Regions from separate parts of the Amycolatopsis sp. NPDC051371 genome, predicted to be linked through region 1. Evidence: riboswitches for the same ligand, from Rfam matches in the RefSeq annotation. Region 1 holds a riboswitch; the other holds the start of a gene.

Region 1 (7,699 bases):
GCGCTGAGCGGCACGTTGATGCCCGAGTCGCGCTCGCTCTACGAACGCGCGCGGGCGCGGTGCTCGATCGCCGAGCTGTCGGTCGGGCTGGACCTGCCTCTGGGCGTGGTGCGGGTGCTGATCGGCGACCTCGCGTCCCAGGGCGCGGTGTTCGTCCACCCCACCGCGCACGCCTACCACCACGACACCAACGTCCTCGAGAGGATCCTTGATGGGCTCAAGCGGCTCCCCGCCTGAGGGCGATCTGCTGACGATCTCCGCGAAGATCGTCGTCGCCGGGGGCTTCGGTGTCGGCAAGACCACGTTCGTCGGGTCGGTGTCGGAAGTACCACCGATGAGCAACGAGGCGTGGATGACCGAGGCCGGCGAAGGCGTCGACGAGATCCCGCCCGGCGGCAAGTCGACCACGACCGTCGCGATGGACTTCGGCCGCATCACGCTGCGCCCGGACCTGCTGCTGTACCTGTTCGGCACGCCCGGCCAGGCGCGGTTCTGGTTCCTCTGGGACGACCTGAGCCGGGGCGCGCTGGGCGCGGTCGTGCTGGTCGACACCAGCCGGATCGACGAGTCGTTCGCGGCGATCAACTACTTCGAGAACGACTCGGAGCTGCCGTTCGTCGTCGCGGTCAACCAGTTCGAGGGCATGCCCGTGCACGACCTCGACGAGGTGCGCGACGCGCTCGCGCTCGACCCGAGCGTCCCGCTGGTCACCTGCGACGCCCGTGACCGCGCCTCGACGATCGCCACCCTGACCGAGCTGGTCGGCCACACGTTGTCGCTGGCGGTGCTCTCCGGCCCGGCGGGCCGCGAGCTCGCCGGCAGCGCCCCGCACGCCTGAACGAGGAGAGAAGAGCTTCATGCGCAAGGTCCTGATCGTGGGCGCCGGGCAGTCCGGGCTGCAGCTGGCCCTCGGGTTGCTGGCGAAGGACTACGACGTCACGGTGATGTCCGCGCGGACGCCGGAGGAGATCCGGAACGGGCGGGTGATGTCGACGCAGTGCATGTTCCACGACGCGCTGCAGCACGAGCGGGACCTCGGCATCGACCTGTGGGAAGCCGACACCGTGAACGTCGAAGGCCTCGGCGTGTCGGTGGCCGCGCCGGACGGCGGGCGGGCGCTCGACTGGTTCGCCGAGCTGGACCACATCGCGCAGTCGGTCGACCAGCGGGTGAAGATGGCCGGCTGGCTCGAGCTGTTCGAGGACCGCGGCGGCAAGCTCGTCATCCACGGCGTGATGACGTCCGAGCTGGACGCGCTGGCCCGGCTGTACGACCTGGTGATCATCTCGGCCGGCAAGGGCGAGCTGGTCCAGCTGTTCGACCGGATCCCGGAGCGCTCGCCGTACACGAAGCCGATGCGCGCGCTGTCGCTGGCCTACGCCCACGGCGTGCGCCCGCGGCCGGAGCACCCGGACAAGATGGCGGTGCGGTTCAACATCGTCCCCGGGGTCGGCGAGCTGTTCATGATTCCCGCGTACACGCTGTCCGGGAACTGCGACATCCTCTTCTTCGAAGGCGTGCCCGGCGGGCCGCTGGACTGCTTCGACGACCGCCCGGGCCCGGCCGAGCACTTCGCGCGAATCCTCGACTTGATGAAGCAGTTCGTGCCGTGGGAGTACGAGCGCAGCCGCGACGCCGAGCTGACCGACGCGAAGGCCACCCTGGCCGGCGGTTACACGCCGGTGGTCCGCAACCCGGTCGGCGCGCTGCCCGGCGGCGCGATCGTGCTGGGCATGGCCGACGTCGTCGTGGCGAACGACCCGATCACCGGCCAGGGCTCGAACAACGCGAGCCACTGCGCCGCGACCTACCTGGACGCGATCGTCGAGCGCGGCGACCGGCCGTTCGACGCGGGGTGGATGGACGCCACGTTCGAGCGCTACTGGGAGTACGCCCGGCACGTCACCGAATGGACCAACGCGCTCCTCCAGCCACCGCCCCCGCACGTGCTCCAGATCCTCGGGGTGGCCGGCCAGAACCCCGCGGTCGCGCGGCGGTTCGCCAACGGGTTCACCGATCCGACGGACTTCCAGAACTGGTTCATGGACCCCGCACTTTGGGAGAAGTACCTGGCAGAGGTCTAGATCGCCGGGAGCGTCGCACTGTCGCGGAGGGATGATTCGGGCTACGGTTGTCACGTAGCGTGAAGGCGACTGGCGGAGGTGCGTGCATGCGGGCGATGTGGAAGGGCTCGGTGTCGTTCGGGCTGGTGTCCATCCCGATCCAGATGTACGCGGCCACCGAGAACAAGAACGTCTCGCTCCGGCAGGTGCACGAGGCCGACGGCGGCCGCATCCAGTACAAGCGGTTCTGCACGATCGACGGCGCCGAGGTGCCCTACGCCGAGATCGCCAAGGGCTACGAGCTGCCCGACGGCGAGATGGTCGTGATCACCGACACCGAGATGGCGGAGCTGCCGCTGTCCTCGCAGCGCACGATCGACGTCCTGGAGTTCGTGCCGCTCGAGTCGATCGACCCGATCCAGTACGACCGGACGTACTACCTGGAGCCGCAGAAGAACGCGGTCAAGCCGTACATCGTGCTGCGGGACGCGCTGCACAAGTCGAGCCAGGTGGCCATCGCCAAGGTCGCGGTGCGGCAGCGGGAGAGCATGGCGGTGCTGCGGGTGCACGCCGACGTGCTGGTGATGACGACGATGCTGTGGCCGGACGAGGTCCGCGAGCCCGACTTCCCCTTCCTGCGCGACGACCCGCCGCAGATCCGGCCGCAGGAGGTCACCATGGCCGGGTCGCTGATCGAGTCGCTGGCCGAGCCGGTGTTCGAGCCGGAGAAGTACCACGACCACTACCGCGAGGCCCTCGAGGAGATGATCGAGGCCAAGGTGGCGGGGGAGGAGACCACCAAGCCGGCGGCGGTCACCGCGAAGGCCGACGTGGTCGACCTGATGGCGGCGCTGCAGGCCAGTGTGGACGCGGCGAAGAAGTCCCGCGGCGCGAAGTCCACTTCGGAGGAGTCCGATGAGGACGAGGCACCGGCGCCCGCGAAGAAGAAGCCGGCGGCGCGGAAGCGGGCACCCAAGTCCGCCTGACCCCGTCCGGGTGGTCGCGCCGACACGCCGCCGCTGCCTTCCCACGCCCGCCCGCTTTCCGGTGGTACCAAGGAGTGCGAGCACACCGGGCACCAACGCGGGAAGGCGGGCCGGTCATGGAGTGCGCTTCTTGTGACGCGGGGATCGATCACTGCCACGGCACGCTGGTGGTGCACCCGGAAGGCGGGTTCGCCGAGTGCGCCGAGCCGGCCTGTGAGGACGGTGACCGCGTGCGGCACGGCCTGATCGTCGACTGCCAGGCCCTCGGCAGCGGGTGCGGCTGCGCCACGGCGCCGGGAAAACCGCTGCTGCGTCAAGCTTCCTGAGCCTCCCGCCAAGATCGTGAAGGCCTCCTCGGCCGGCGGCAAAGCCGGCCCGGGAGGCCTTCACGGCGTCAGGAACCCGTCAAGCGCGTAACACGATCGTGTATGCAGCTGTGTACACGGGCTTGGCGATGTGCTAACACTAACGGGGTCCTTCGGCTCTCCCTCCCCCTCGGAGCCGGAGGACCCTTTAATTTCCGCGGTGTCCCGTGTGGATATGTCAGCCGTCGATGTACAGTTCAGTCCATGGTGACCTGTGAGACGCGGGAGTCGGCGCTGGCCCGGATCGGGCGCGCGCTCTCCGACCCGACCCGCTGCCGGATCCTGACCGCGCTGCTCGACGGGCCCGCCTATCCCGGGCGGCTCGCCGGTGAGCTCGGGCTGAGCCGCTCGAACGTCTCGAACCACCTTTCGTGCCTGCGCGGCTGCGGGCTCGTCGTGGCGGGCTACGAGGGCCGTCAGGTGCGGTACGAGATCGCCGACGCGCACCTGGCCCGCGCGCTGCGCGAGCTCGTCCAGGTCGTGCTGGCGGTCGAACCGCGGGAAGAGTGCGAGCCGGCGTGACGGACGGGTGCTCGGACGGCTGCTGCGCGCCGGTCGCCATCGCTTCGGACCGCCGGGCGGTGCTCGTGCGCCGGGTGCGGCTGCTCGTGGCGGCGACCATCACCTACAACGTCGTCGAAGCGGCCGTCGCGCTGACGGCCGGCACCGCGGCCTCGTCCGGCGCGCTCGTCGGCTTCGGGCTGGATTCGATCGTCGAAGTCGCTTCAGCGGTCGCGGTCGCCTGGCAGTTCTCGGGACGAGACCCGGAAGCCCGCGAACGGCGGGCGCTGCGGCTGATCGCGCTCTCGTTCTTCGCGCTGGCCGCCTACGTGACGGTGGAGTCCGCGCGGACGTTCTTCACCGCGGCGGCACCGGAAACCTCGGTCACCGGGGTCGTCCTCGCGGCGGTTTCGCTCGTCGTGATGCCCGCCCTGTCCGCCGCTCAACGACGCACGGGGCGGGAGCTGGGGTCGGCCAGCGCGGTCGCGGATTCGCGGCAGACTTTGCTCTGCACTTACCTTTCCGCGGTCCTGCTGGCGGGATTGCTGCTCAACGCCCTCTGGGGCTGGTGGTGGGCCGACCCGCTCGTGGCCCTCGCCATCGCCTTCGTGGCGGTGAAAGAAGGCCGAACGGCCTGGCGCGGCGAGCATTGCTGCTGACGCCGTGCCAGGCCGTTCGCGAGTCCTCGATCAGGACGAGTACCCGATCAGTACCAGTGCGCACGCCCACCGATCCGGCGGCCGGTGCCGCCGAGGATGGCCAGTGCCACGCCGGCCACCGCGAGAATGATGCCGATGGTGTAAAGCACCGGGATACCCACGATGAACCCGATGATCAGGAGAATTACACCGAGAACGATCACTTTGACACACACTCCTTCGCATGGGACCCGTCCGGCATGCCGGCCGGCGGATGCGCTGTCACGGGGAGAATGGCCACTTTCCCGCTGCGGCAAACTGCGTCAAATGGAGCAATCTCGGATCAGTACCGGGATCAGTACCGATAGTGGTCGAGCTTGTACGGACCCTCGACGTCGACGCCGATGTACTCGGCCTGCGCCTTCGACAGCTTCGTGAGCTTCACGCCGAGTGCGTCGAGGTGCAGCCGGGCCACCTTCTCGTCGAGGTGCTTCGGCAGCCGGTGGACGTCGGTGGTGTACTCGCCGGGCTTGGCGAACAGCTCGATCTGCGCGATGGCCTGGTTCGTGAACGAGTTCGACATGACGAACGACGGGTGGCCGGTCGCGTTGCCGAGGTTCATCAGGCGCCCTTCGGAGAGCACGATGATCGCGTGGCCGTCCGGGAACGTCCACTCGTGCACCTGCGGCTTGATCTCCTTCTTCACGATGCCCGGCAGCTTCGCCAGCCCGGCCATGTCGATCTCGTTGTCGAAGTGCCCGACGTTCGCGACGATGGCGTTGTGCTTCATCCGGCTCATCTGGTCCGCCGAGATGATGCCGAAGTTGCCGGTGGTGGTGATGAAGATGTCGGCCGTCTCGGCGACGTCGTCCAGCTCGACCACGTCGAGCCCGTCCATCGCCGCCTGCAGCGCGCAGATCGGGTCGATCTCGGTGACCGAGACCCGGGCGCCCTGGCCGCGCAGCGCCTCGACCGCGCCCTTGCCGACATCGCCGTAGCCGCAGACGAGGACGCGCTTGCCGCCGATCATCACGTCGGTGGCGCGGTTCAGGCCGTCCACAAGGGAGTGCCGGATGCCGTACTTGTTGTCGAACTTGGACTTCGTCACCGAGTCGTTGACGTTCATCGCGGGAAAGAGCAGCTCGCCGTCCTTGGCGAGCTTGTAGAGCCGCTTGACCCCGTTGGTCGTCTCCTCGGTGACGCCGCGGATCTCCTTGGCCATGCGGGTGAAGCGGTCGCCGTCGGCGGCCAGGCTCGCGCGCAGCGTGTCGAGGACGATCCGGTACTCCTCCGGGTCCTCTTCGGACGGCTGCGGCACCGCGCCCGCGGCTTCGAACTCGACTCCCTTGTGGACGAGCAGGGTGGCGTCGCCTCCGTCGTCGAGGATCATGTTCGGCGCCTGGCCGCCGGCGAAGGCGAAGAGCCGGTCGGTGCACCACCAGTACTCTTCGAGCGTCTCGCCCTTCCATGCGAACACCGGCGTGCCCGTAGGGGCGTCGACGGTGCCCTCCGGGCCGACGACGACCGCGGCGGCGGCCTCGTCCTGGGTCGAGAAGATGTTGCACGACACCCAGCGCACCTCGGCGCCGAGCGCGACGAGCGTCTCGATGAGCACGGCGGTCTGCACGGTCATGTGCAGCGACCCGGCGATGCGGGCACCCTTCAGCGGCTGCGCGGCGGCGTACTCGCGGCGGATCGCCATCAGGCCGGGCATCTCGTGCTCGGCGAGCCGCAGCTGGGTGCGGCCGGCCTCGGCCAGGGACAGGTCGGCGACGGCGAAGTCGAGACCGTTGCGGCTGGTGAGTTTGTCACTCATCTCTTGAGCTCTCTCCGAAAGGTTGCGGAAGCGCTCGGAAGGCGTGACCGGGAAACCCTTGCGGGCCCATGCAAAAAAGACGCCTCCCTCGCGGGAGGCGCCCTTGGGTCCGTGGTGACGGGCCGAGCGTGGCGGAAAAGTCTCCGTCGCAGCGCCTCTCGGCCCGTCACCAGGATGGCAAAGCCGCCGGGAGGCTGTCAAGCGAGCGAGCGCGCCATGAGAACGTCGTCGACGTCCGCGCCGTCAACGCGGAATTCCGCCCGCAGCACGCCTTCCACGACGAATCCGCAGCCCTCGTAGACCCGCCGGGCGGCGGTGTTGTGACCCAGCACGCGCAACGTCACCTTGCGCGCGCCGCGTCGGCGCGCTTCGGCCACGGCGGCGTGGACGAGCTGCCGGGCGATGCCGAGCCGGCGCCGGTCCGGGTCGACGGCGAGCCCGCCGATCACCCGCACGTGGTCGTGGGCGGGGATGGCGAACCCCGCGCCGAGGCGGATGTAGCCGGCGACCACGCCGTCGTGCTCGGCGACGAGGACGTCCTCGGGGTGGGTGCCGTCGTCGAAGAACGGGGTGCCGGGCGGGGGAGGGGGAGCGGGGGACATCTCCGTGGTCCAGGTGCGCTCGTCGAGCTTCGCGAGCACGGCCTCGTCCTCGGCCCGGGACGTCCGGATGGTGATCACGAACCGATCTCCTGCCAGGCCTGCTCGACGATCCCGGCCAGCTCCCGGGGATCGCGGTTGCCTTCGGTGCCCATGCTCCGCACCGCAACGGTCAAGCCGGCGCCGGTGCGCTGGCAGTTCGTCACGAACGAGCGGTCCGGGTCCGGGGCCGAGCCGGGCGCGGCCGGGTCGTTGTGGACCAGGCACTGCACGTCGCCGACGCGCACCAGCTCGGTGCCCGGCTTGGCGATGCCGAGGGCCTGGACGTCCTCGTACGGCGCGAACAGCTCCGGCGACGGCGCGCGCACCGCGACCAGCTGGAAGGACCGCAGCAGACGCTCGTCCTGGTAGTCCTGGACCACCGCGCCGGCGCCGTCGTAGGCCGCCGACACGCGCGCGGCGGTCTCCTCGTCGGTCTTGCCGATGCGGTCGATCTGGGCCTTGCCCCGGACGGCGTCGAGCTTCGCGATCGCGTCCTGGGCGCGGCTGAGCCCGCCGAGGTTCGCCGGCGCGGTCAGGGTCTGCCCGCTCGGCCCGCCGAGCAGGCCGAGCACGAGCCACGGCACACCGACCAGGAGCGCGCCCACGAGCACGCCGATGAGACCGGCGACGACCGGCCGCGCGAGCGGCGGACGGGGTGCCGGATGCGGCGGCCCCGACGGGGGTCCGGG
Region 2 (7,699 bases), 110 kb from region 1:
CGCCGTCGGCCAGTTCGACGGTCACCCCCTCGTCGTCCTGCTCGAACCCGGCCACCGCACAACCGCGCCGGACCTGCGCGCCCAACGCGGTCGCGTGGTCTTCGAGCACCCGGTCGACGACCGGCTGCGGGATCCCCAGCAAATAGGAGTACGGGGAATCCAGACCCTCGGGCGCGGGGGTGGGAATGGCGGCGAAGATACCGCCGACCGGACGCTGTCTTCCGCGTTCGAGCAAACGATCCAGCAGCCCGCGCATCGCCATCAGCTCGAGACTGCGAATGTGCAGGCTCACCACGCGGATGAGCGATGAAACGGGCTCGGGCTCCTTTTCCAGAACCAGTACCCGCACCTCGTGCAACCGCAGTTCGGCGGCCAGCATCGCACCGGTCGGCCCGCACCCGGCAATGATCACATCGAACATGAACCACCCATTCGCGCAGCTCTCCCACCCAGGCGCCGTGCGGCCCCGTTTCCGGATTTCCGCAGGTCCTGGCATCGGCCGCCCATCGTGGGGCACCGCGGGACGCGCCGCAAGCGATATTCACACGGGCGTCACCACGAGCCCGAGCTTGCCGGCCAGCCGGCCGATCCAAGCCTCGACCTCGGCCGGCGCCCGGTCGGGCAACCCGAAGATCGTCTCGGTCACGCCGAGGGAATCCAGGTGCGCCAACCGGTCCGGGTCGGGCCGCTCGCCGAGCGCGCAGATCCGCGGTGACCCCGGGCGTCCCTCGGCGAGCCAGATCTCCTTCAGCAGAGCCACGTGTCCGTCCAGGTCGGAGTCCGCGGGGGTCGTGATCCAGCCGTCCGCGTGGCGGGCGATCCAGCGGAACGTCTTCTCCGTCGGGCCCGCGCCGAGCAGCACCGGGATGTGCGCCTGGACCGGCTTCGGCCACGCCCAGCTCGGGCCGAACGAGACGAACTCCCCGTCGTAGGAGGCTTCTTCGGAAGTCCACAGTGCATTCATCGCTTCGAGGTACTCGCGCAGCGCCGTGCGGCGGCGGTTGCCCGGGATGCCGTGGTCGGTCAGCTCGTCGACGTTCCAGCCGAAGCCCGTACCGAGCGTCACGCGGCCGCCGGAGAGGTGGTCCAGGCTCGCGATCGTCTTGGCGAGCGTGATCGGGTCGCTCTCGACCGGCAGGGCCACGGCCGTGGACAGCCGGATCCGCGACGTCACCGCGGCCGCCGTCGCCAGCGCCACCCACGGGTCGAGGGTGCGGCTGTAGCGGTCGTCGGGCAGGGACGCATCGCCCGTGCGCGGGTGCGGCGACTCGCGCTTCACCGGGATGTGGGTGTGCTCGGGCACGTAGAAGGTGGCGAACCCCGCGGCTTCGGCGGCGCGTGCCGCGGAAGCCGGAGTGATGCCTCGGTCGCTGGTGAACAGCACTATTCCGTAGTCCACGCGAGGAGCGTATTAGAACGTGTTTCAGTTTTCAAGGTCGGCCGCAAGTGCGAAAAGTGGCAACGTGGACGCGGAGAGTAACATCGTGGGCCGCTCGGACGACGATCGAGACGACCCAGGTGCGCAGGCGGGGAGCAGAGCGCCGGCGCGGGACGCGTCAGGGTGGGCCCGAGGACGACACGAGGCGGAGGCAGGGTGGAACCGGAAATCCATTGTGGACTCACGGTGTCCCAGTCAGTGGACGCACCGACGGGGCGGGTTGGCGTGCGTATGCCCGTTTCCAGTACCGTGGACCACAGGTCGAGAGGCGCTGCAACGGACCGCCGGGTCCGCCACGCTCGACCGGGATCCACCGATCAAGGGCGCCTCCCGGATGAGGGAGGCTGCCGGTGAACCCGATCACCCCGCGAGAAACCCCCAGCGAGCCCGAAGCCACCGCGCGCCTGCGCGAGCTGCTCGGGCAGCGGGTGGCGGTGCTCGACGGCGCGTGGGGCACCATGCTGCAGGGCGCCGGGCTCACCCCGGCCGACTACCGCGGCGACCGCTTCGGCGAGCACACCCACGACGTCACCGGCGACCCCGACCTGCTGAACCTCACCCGCCCGGACGTCATCCTCGACGTGCACCGCCAGTACCTCGCGGCCGGCGCGGACATCACCACGACGAACACCTTCACCGCCACCAGCATCGGCCAGGCCGACTACGGGCTGCAGGACCACGTCCACGAGATGAACGTCCGCGGCGCGCAGCTGGCCCGTCAGGCGGCCGACGAGCTGGGCGGGAAGTTCGTCGCCGGGTCGATCGGCCCGCTGAACGTCACGCTCAGCCTGTCGCCCAAGGTCGACGACCCGGCGTACCGCGCGGTGACGTTCGAGCAGGTCAAGGCCGCGTACGCGGAGCAGATCGCCGCGCTCGCCGAAGGTGGCGTCGACCTGCTGATGATCGAGACGATCTTCGACACGCTCAACTGCAAGGCGGCCATCGCCGCCGCCCGCGACGTCGCGCCGCACCTGCCGCTGTGGATCTCGGTCACCATCGTCGACCTGAGCGGCCGGACGCTCTCGGGCCAGACCGTCGAGGCGTTCTGGAGCTCGATCGAGCACGCGAAGCCGCTGGTCGTCGGGGTCAACTGCTCGCTGGGCGCCGAAGAAATGCGCCCGCACGTCGAAGAGCTGTCGCGGATCGCCGGCACCTACGTCGCCTGCCACCCGAACGCCGGGCTGCCCAACGCCTTCGGCGGCTACGACCAGACTCCCGACGAGACCGCCGGGCTGATCGGCGGGTTCGCCCGCGAAGGCCTGGTCAACCTGGTCGGCGGCTGCTGCGGCACGAGCCCGGCGCACATCGCGAAGATCGCCGAAGCGGCGAAGGGCGTCACGCCCCGCGAGGTGCCCGCGCCGCGCACGCACACGCGCTTCAGCGGGCTGGAGCCGTTCGGCATCGGCGCCGACACCGGGTTCGTGATGATCGGCGAGCGCACCAACGTCACCGGCTCCAAGCGGTTCCGGCGGCTCATCGAGTCCGACGACCACCAGGGCGCCGTCGACGTCGCGCTGGAGCAGGTCCGCGGCGGGGCCAACCTGCTCGACGTCAACATGGACGCCGACCTGCTCGAGTCCGAGCAGGCGATGACGACGTTCCTCAACCTCATCGCCACCGAGCCCGAGGTGGCCCGGATTCCGGTGATGGTCGACAGCTCCAAGTGGAGCGTGCTCGAAGCCGGCCTGCGCTGCCTGCAGGGCAAGGGCGTCGTCAACTCGATCAGCCTCAAGGAGGGTGAGGAGCCGTTCCTCGCCCAGGCGCGCATCATCCGCAACTACGGCGCCGGCGTCGTCGTGATGGCGTTCGACGAGCAGGGCCAGGCCGACACGGCCGACCGCAAGGTCGAGATCTGCGGCCGCGCGTACGACCTGCTGACGCAGCAGGCCGGCTTCGCGGGCGAGGACATCATCTTCGACCCGAACGTCCTCGCCGTCGCCACCGGCATCGCCGAGCACAACGGCTACGCGAAGGCGTTCCTCGAGGCGCTGCCGCGGATCAAGGAGCGCTGTCCCGGCGCCCGGACCAGCGGCGGCATCTCGAACCTCTCGTTCTCCTTCCGCGGCAACGACGTCGTGCGCGAGGCCATGCACTCGGCGTTCCTCTTCCACGCCGTGCAGGTCGGCCTCGACATGGGCATCGTCAACGCCGGCCAGCTCGCGGTCTACCAGGACATCCCGGCCGACCTCCTCGAGCTGGTGGAGGACGTGCTGTTCGACCGTCGCGAAGACGCCACCGACCGGCTGGTGAGCTTCGCGGAGAACGTCAAGGGCAGCGGCACCAAGCGCGTCGTGGACCTCTCGTGGCGCGAAGGCACGGTCGGCGAGCGGCTGTCCCACGCGCTGGTGCACGGCATCGTCGACTACATCGTCGAGGACACCGAAGAGGCGCGGCAGCAGCTGGCCCGGCCCCTCGACGTGATCGAGGGCCCGCTGATGGACGGCATGAAGATCGTCGGCGACCTGTTCGGCTCCGGCAAGATGTTCCTGCCGCAGGTGGTCAAGAGCGCGCGCGTGATGAAGCGGTCCGTCGCCTACCTCGAGCCGTACATGGAGGCGGAGAAGGAGAAGGCGCGCCTGGAGGGCCGGCTGGAGTCGTCGGGCGGCCAGGGCAAGATCGTGCTCGCCACGGTGAAGGGCGACGTCCACGACATCGGCAAGAACATCGTCGGCGTCGTGCTCGGCTGCAACAACTACGAGGTGATCGACCTCGGCGTGATGGTGCCGGCCGCGAAGATCCTCGACACCGCGGTCACCGAGGGCGCCGACGCGGTCGGGCTGTCCGGGCTGATCACGCCGTCACTGGACGAGATGGTCGCGGTCGCGGCCGAGATGCAGCGGCGCGGGCTGAAGCTGCCGCTGCTGATCGGCGGCGCCACGACGTCCCGCCAGCACACCGCGGTCAAGATCGCGCCCGCCTACGACAACGCGACGGTGCACGTCCTCGACGCGTCACGGGTGGTCGGCGTGGTGTCCGACCTGCTGGACCCGGACCGGTCGATCGCGCTCGCCGAGAAGAACCGCGCCGACCAGGAGGTGCTGCGCGAGCAGCACGCGAGCAAGCAGCGCCGCCCGATGCTGACGCTCGACCAGGCCAGGGCGAACCCGGAGAAGGTGTCGTTCGACGGCCTGCCGACCCCGGCGTTCACCGGCCGCCGCGTCGTCGAGCCGAGCATCACCGAGCTGCGCGAGATGGTGGACTGGCAGTTCCTGTTCCTCGCCTGGGAGCTCAAGGGCAAGTACCCGGCCATCCTGGAGCAGCCGGTCGCCCGCGAGCTGTTCGACGACGCGAACACGCTGCTCGACGAGATCATCGCGAACGGCAGCTTCCAGGCGAAGGGCGCGTACGCGTTCTGGCCGGCGCACAGCGAGGGTGACGACATCCTGCTCGAAGGCGACTACGCGCACGTCGGGTTCCCGATGCTGCGGCAGCAGACGTCGAAGCCGCTGGACCGCGCGAACCGCTGCCTGGCCGACTACATCGCGCCGGTGGGCGACCACCTCGGCGGCTTCGCGGTCGCCATCCACGGCGCGGGCGAGCTCGCCGCGAAGTACGAGGCCGAGCAGGACGACTACCGCGCGATCATGGTCAAGGCGCTGGCGGACCGGCTCGCCGAGGCGTTCGCCGAGTACATCCACCTGAAGGCGCGCCGTGACTGGTTCGAGCCCGACGCCGAGCCGAAGCTGGAGGACCTGCACGCGGAGCGGTTCCGCGGCATCCGCCCGGCGCTCGGCTACCCGGCCAGCCCGGACCACAGCCAGAAGCGGGAGCTGTTCGAGCTGCTCGGGTCCGGCGACCTGGGCATGGCGCTGACCGAGTCGTACGCGATGACGCCGGCGGCGAGCGTGTCCGGGCTGATCTTCGCCCACCCGGACTCGAAGTACTTCACCGTCGGCAGGCTCGGCCGCGACCAGATCGAGGACTACGCGCGGCGCAAGGGCGTCGAGCGGGCCGAGGTCGAACAGTGGCTGCGGCCGAACCTGGCCTACGAGCCCGAGGCGTAGTCCTTCAGTTCGATGTCGGTGGCGAAGTTGTCGGTCATCTTGAGCATCATGCGGAGGAGGAAGCGGGACTTGAACGTCCAGTCCCGCAGCTTGATCCGCAGCCGGGACGGCGGCGCGAGGAACGGGCCCGCGGTGCCGCGCTGCGAGATCTTGGCGTAGCCGCGGAACTGCTCTTCGTAGCGGGCGAAGGCGGCGCGGTGGTCGCCGTTCGCTTCGAGGAGTTCGCCGGCGAGCACGTACGCGCCGACGACCGCCAGGCCGGTACCGAAGCCGCCGAGGGTGTTGCCGTAGGCGGCGTCGCCGAGCAGGACGACGCGGCCGCGCGAGTAGTGGTCGATGGTGACGCGAGCGAGCGAGTCGAGGTAGAACTCGCGGGCCTGCGGGAGCTTCTCGATCAGCTCGGGCACCCGCCAGCCGGCGTCGCGGTAGGCCGCGGCCACCAGCTTCCGCTGGGTATCGGTGTCGGTGCGGTCGTAGTCCAGCTCGGGTGAGGCGAAGACGAAGAACGCCGACGCCTTCGGCCCGCCGACCGCGGCCATCCGGCCCGGCTCGTTGTACATCACGGCCTCGCCGTCTTCGACCTGCTGGCCCAGCTCGGCCAGGGCGTAGTAGTGGCCGAGGAAGTTGACGTAGTCGCCTTCCGGGCCGAAGGCCAGCCGCCGGACGTTCGAGTGGATGCCGTCGGCGCCGACGACCAGGTCGAACCGGCGCGGGGCGGCGTGGGCGAAGGTGACGTCGACGCCGTCGGCCGTCTCGGTCAGCGAAGTGATGGTGTCGCCGAAGAGGTACTCGCAGTCCGGGGCGCTGCGCTCGTAGAGGATGTCGGCCAGGTCGCCGCGGCGGATCTCGATCTCGCCGCCGGTGAACTTGCCGGGAATCACCGCCTGGGGCCGGCCGTCGGCGTCGATGATCGTCTGGTCGGTGCCGCCGGTCTGGCGGGCCAGAACGTCGTCGAGGATGCCCATGCGCTCCAGCACGGTCCGGTGGGTGGCGCCCTTGAAGTCGACGGCCTGGCCGCCCGGGCGCACCGACGGGGCGCGTTCGACGACGGTGACGGTGCAGCCGTAGCGGGCCAGCCAGAGGGCGAGGGCGGGGCCGGCGATGCTGGCGCCGGAGATCAGGACCTTGAGGTTTCTCATGTCGCAGAGCTTCGCCGGGCCGGCTGACCGGTCCCTGGCGAACCGCTGACGGCGGCCGTCAGCGACGGTCGCGAATGGACCGCACGCGGACCGTGACGGCGGAAAATTCCCGGCCGTGACGAGGGCTTTCCCGCCGGTTTTCGCACGTTGACCCCGGCCGGTCGCGCGGGCACCATTTGCCGGGGGAGAGGGGGCGGCGATGCTGGACAGCGAAACGCGACCGGCGGCCACCGCACTCGGCGAGCTGCTGCGCAACGGGGAGTGCGCACTCGAGGCCGACGGCGACCTGCGCGCCGGCCGGGAGTGGTTCGACCGGGCGTACCGGGCCGCGGAGGCCGAGTGTGACGGGGCGGGGATGGCGCGCGCCGCGCTGGGCCTGGGCGGGCTGTGGGTGCACGAACACCGGAGCGCGCCGGCTGCGGCGTTGCTGCAGGCGCGGCTGCGCAGTGCGCGGACCGCCGTCGACCCGGGGTCGTCGCTGGCCCTGCGGCTCAAGGCCCGGCTCGCGGGCGAGGCCGACTACGGGGCGGGGGAGAGCAACAAGATCCTCGCCGTGCTCGAAGAGGCCAAGCGCGCGGGCGACCCGGTCGCCTGGGCCGAGGCCGCGAGCCTGGCCCACCACTGCCTGCTCGGGCCCGACCACGGCGGCCAGCGCCGCGCGCTGGCGCAGGAGCTGATCACCGAAGGCTTCCGCACCGGCCGCCGCAGCGACCTGCTGATGGGCATGCTCTGGCGCACGGTCGACCTCTTCCTCGACGGCGACCCGCACGCCCAGCGCGGGCTCGCGGACCTGCGCGGCCTGCTGGCCGAACGCGACCACCTCGCGGTCGGGTTCGTGCTCGACGCGATCGACGTCATGCTCAGCATCCGCGCCGGCCGGTTCGACGAAGCCGAAGCGCGCGCGGCGGCCTGCGCGCTGCGTGGCGAGCAGGCCGGGGACGCCGACGCGATCGGCTGGTACACCGCGCAGCTCGGCGCCATCCGGTGGTACCAGGGCCGCGTCGCGGAGCTGCTGCCGGTGCTGCGGGAGACGGTGCACTCGCCGACGCTCAGCGTGGTGGACAACGCGTTCGTCGCCGGGCTGGCCGTCGCCGCCGCTTCGGCCGGGGACGAGCGCG

Evidence for each region. Region 1 has a riboswitch for S-adenosylhomocysteine ahead of ahcY (adenosylhomocysteinase). Riboswitches for the same ligand answer to the same signal wherever they lie in the genome.
Region 2: linked by a shared signal. The riboswitch ahead of metH (methionine synthase) and the one ahead of ahcY (adenosylhomocysteinase) in region 1 are both predicted to bind S-adenosylhomocysteine.

What each region holds. Positions count from the first base shown of each region.
Region 1 covers NZ_JBFBAG010000025.1:108,488-116,186, reverse strand. Annotated here, with positions in the region: gene AB0M59_RS28580 (DUF742 domain-containing protein) at 1-237, shown strand, start outside; gene AB0M59_RS28575 (ATP/GTP-binding protein) at 212-838, shown strand; gene AB0M59_RS28570 (styrene monooxygenase/indole monooxygenase family protein) at 858-2,084, shown strand; gene AB0M59_RS28565 (Ku protein) at 2,171-3,049, shown strand; gene AB0M59_RS28560 (hypothetical protein) at 3,166-3,375, shown strand; gene AB0M59_RS28555 (metalloregulator ArsR/SmtB family transcription factor) at 3,619-3,936, shown strand; gene AB0M59_RS28550 (cation transporter) at 3,933-4,574, shown strand; gene AB0M59_RS28545 (hypothetical protein) at 4,622-4,777, opposite strand; gene ahcY (adenosylhomocysteinase) at 4,909-6,369, opposite strand; S-adenosyl-L-homocysteine riboswitch at 6,458-6,535, opposite strand; gene AB0M59_RS28535 (GNAT family N-acetyltransferase) at 6,567-7,049, opposite strand; gene AB0M59_RS28530 (hypothetical protein) at 7,046-7,699, opposite strand, start outside.
Region 2 covers NZ_JBFBAG010000025.1:1,027-8,725, reverse strand. Annotated here, with positions in the region: gene AB0M59_RS28080 (FAD-dependent monooxygenase) at 1-421, opposite strand, end outside; gene AB0M59_RS28075 (TIGR03619 family F420-dependent LLM class oxidoreductase) at 542-1,399, opposite strand; S-adenosyl-L-homocysteine riboswitch at 1,696-1,774, shown strand; gene metH (methionine synthase) at 1,789-5,442, shown strand; gene AB0M59_RS28065 (FAD-dependent monooxygenase) at 5,424-6,581, opposite strand; gene AB0M59_RS28060 (hypothetical protein) at 6,781-7,699, shown strand, end outside.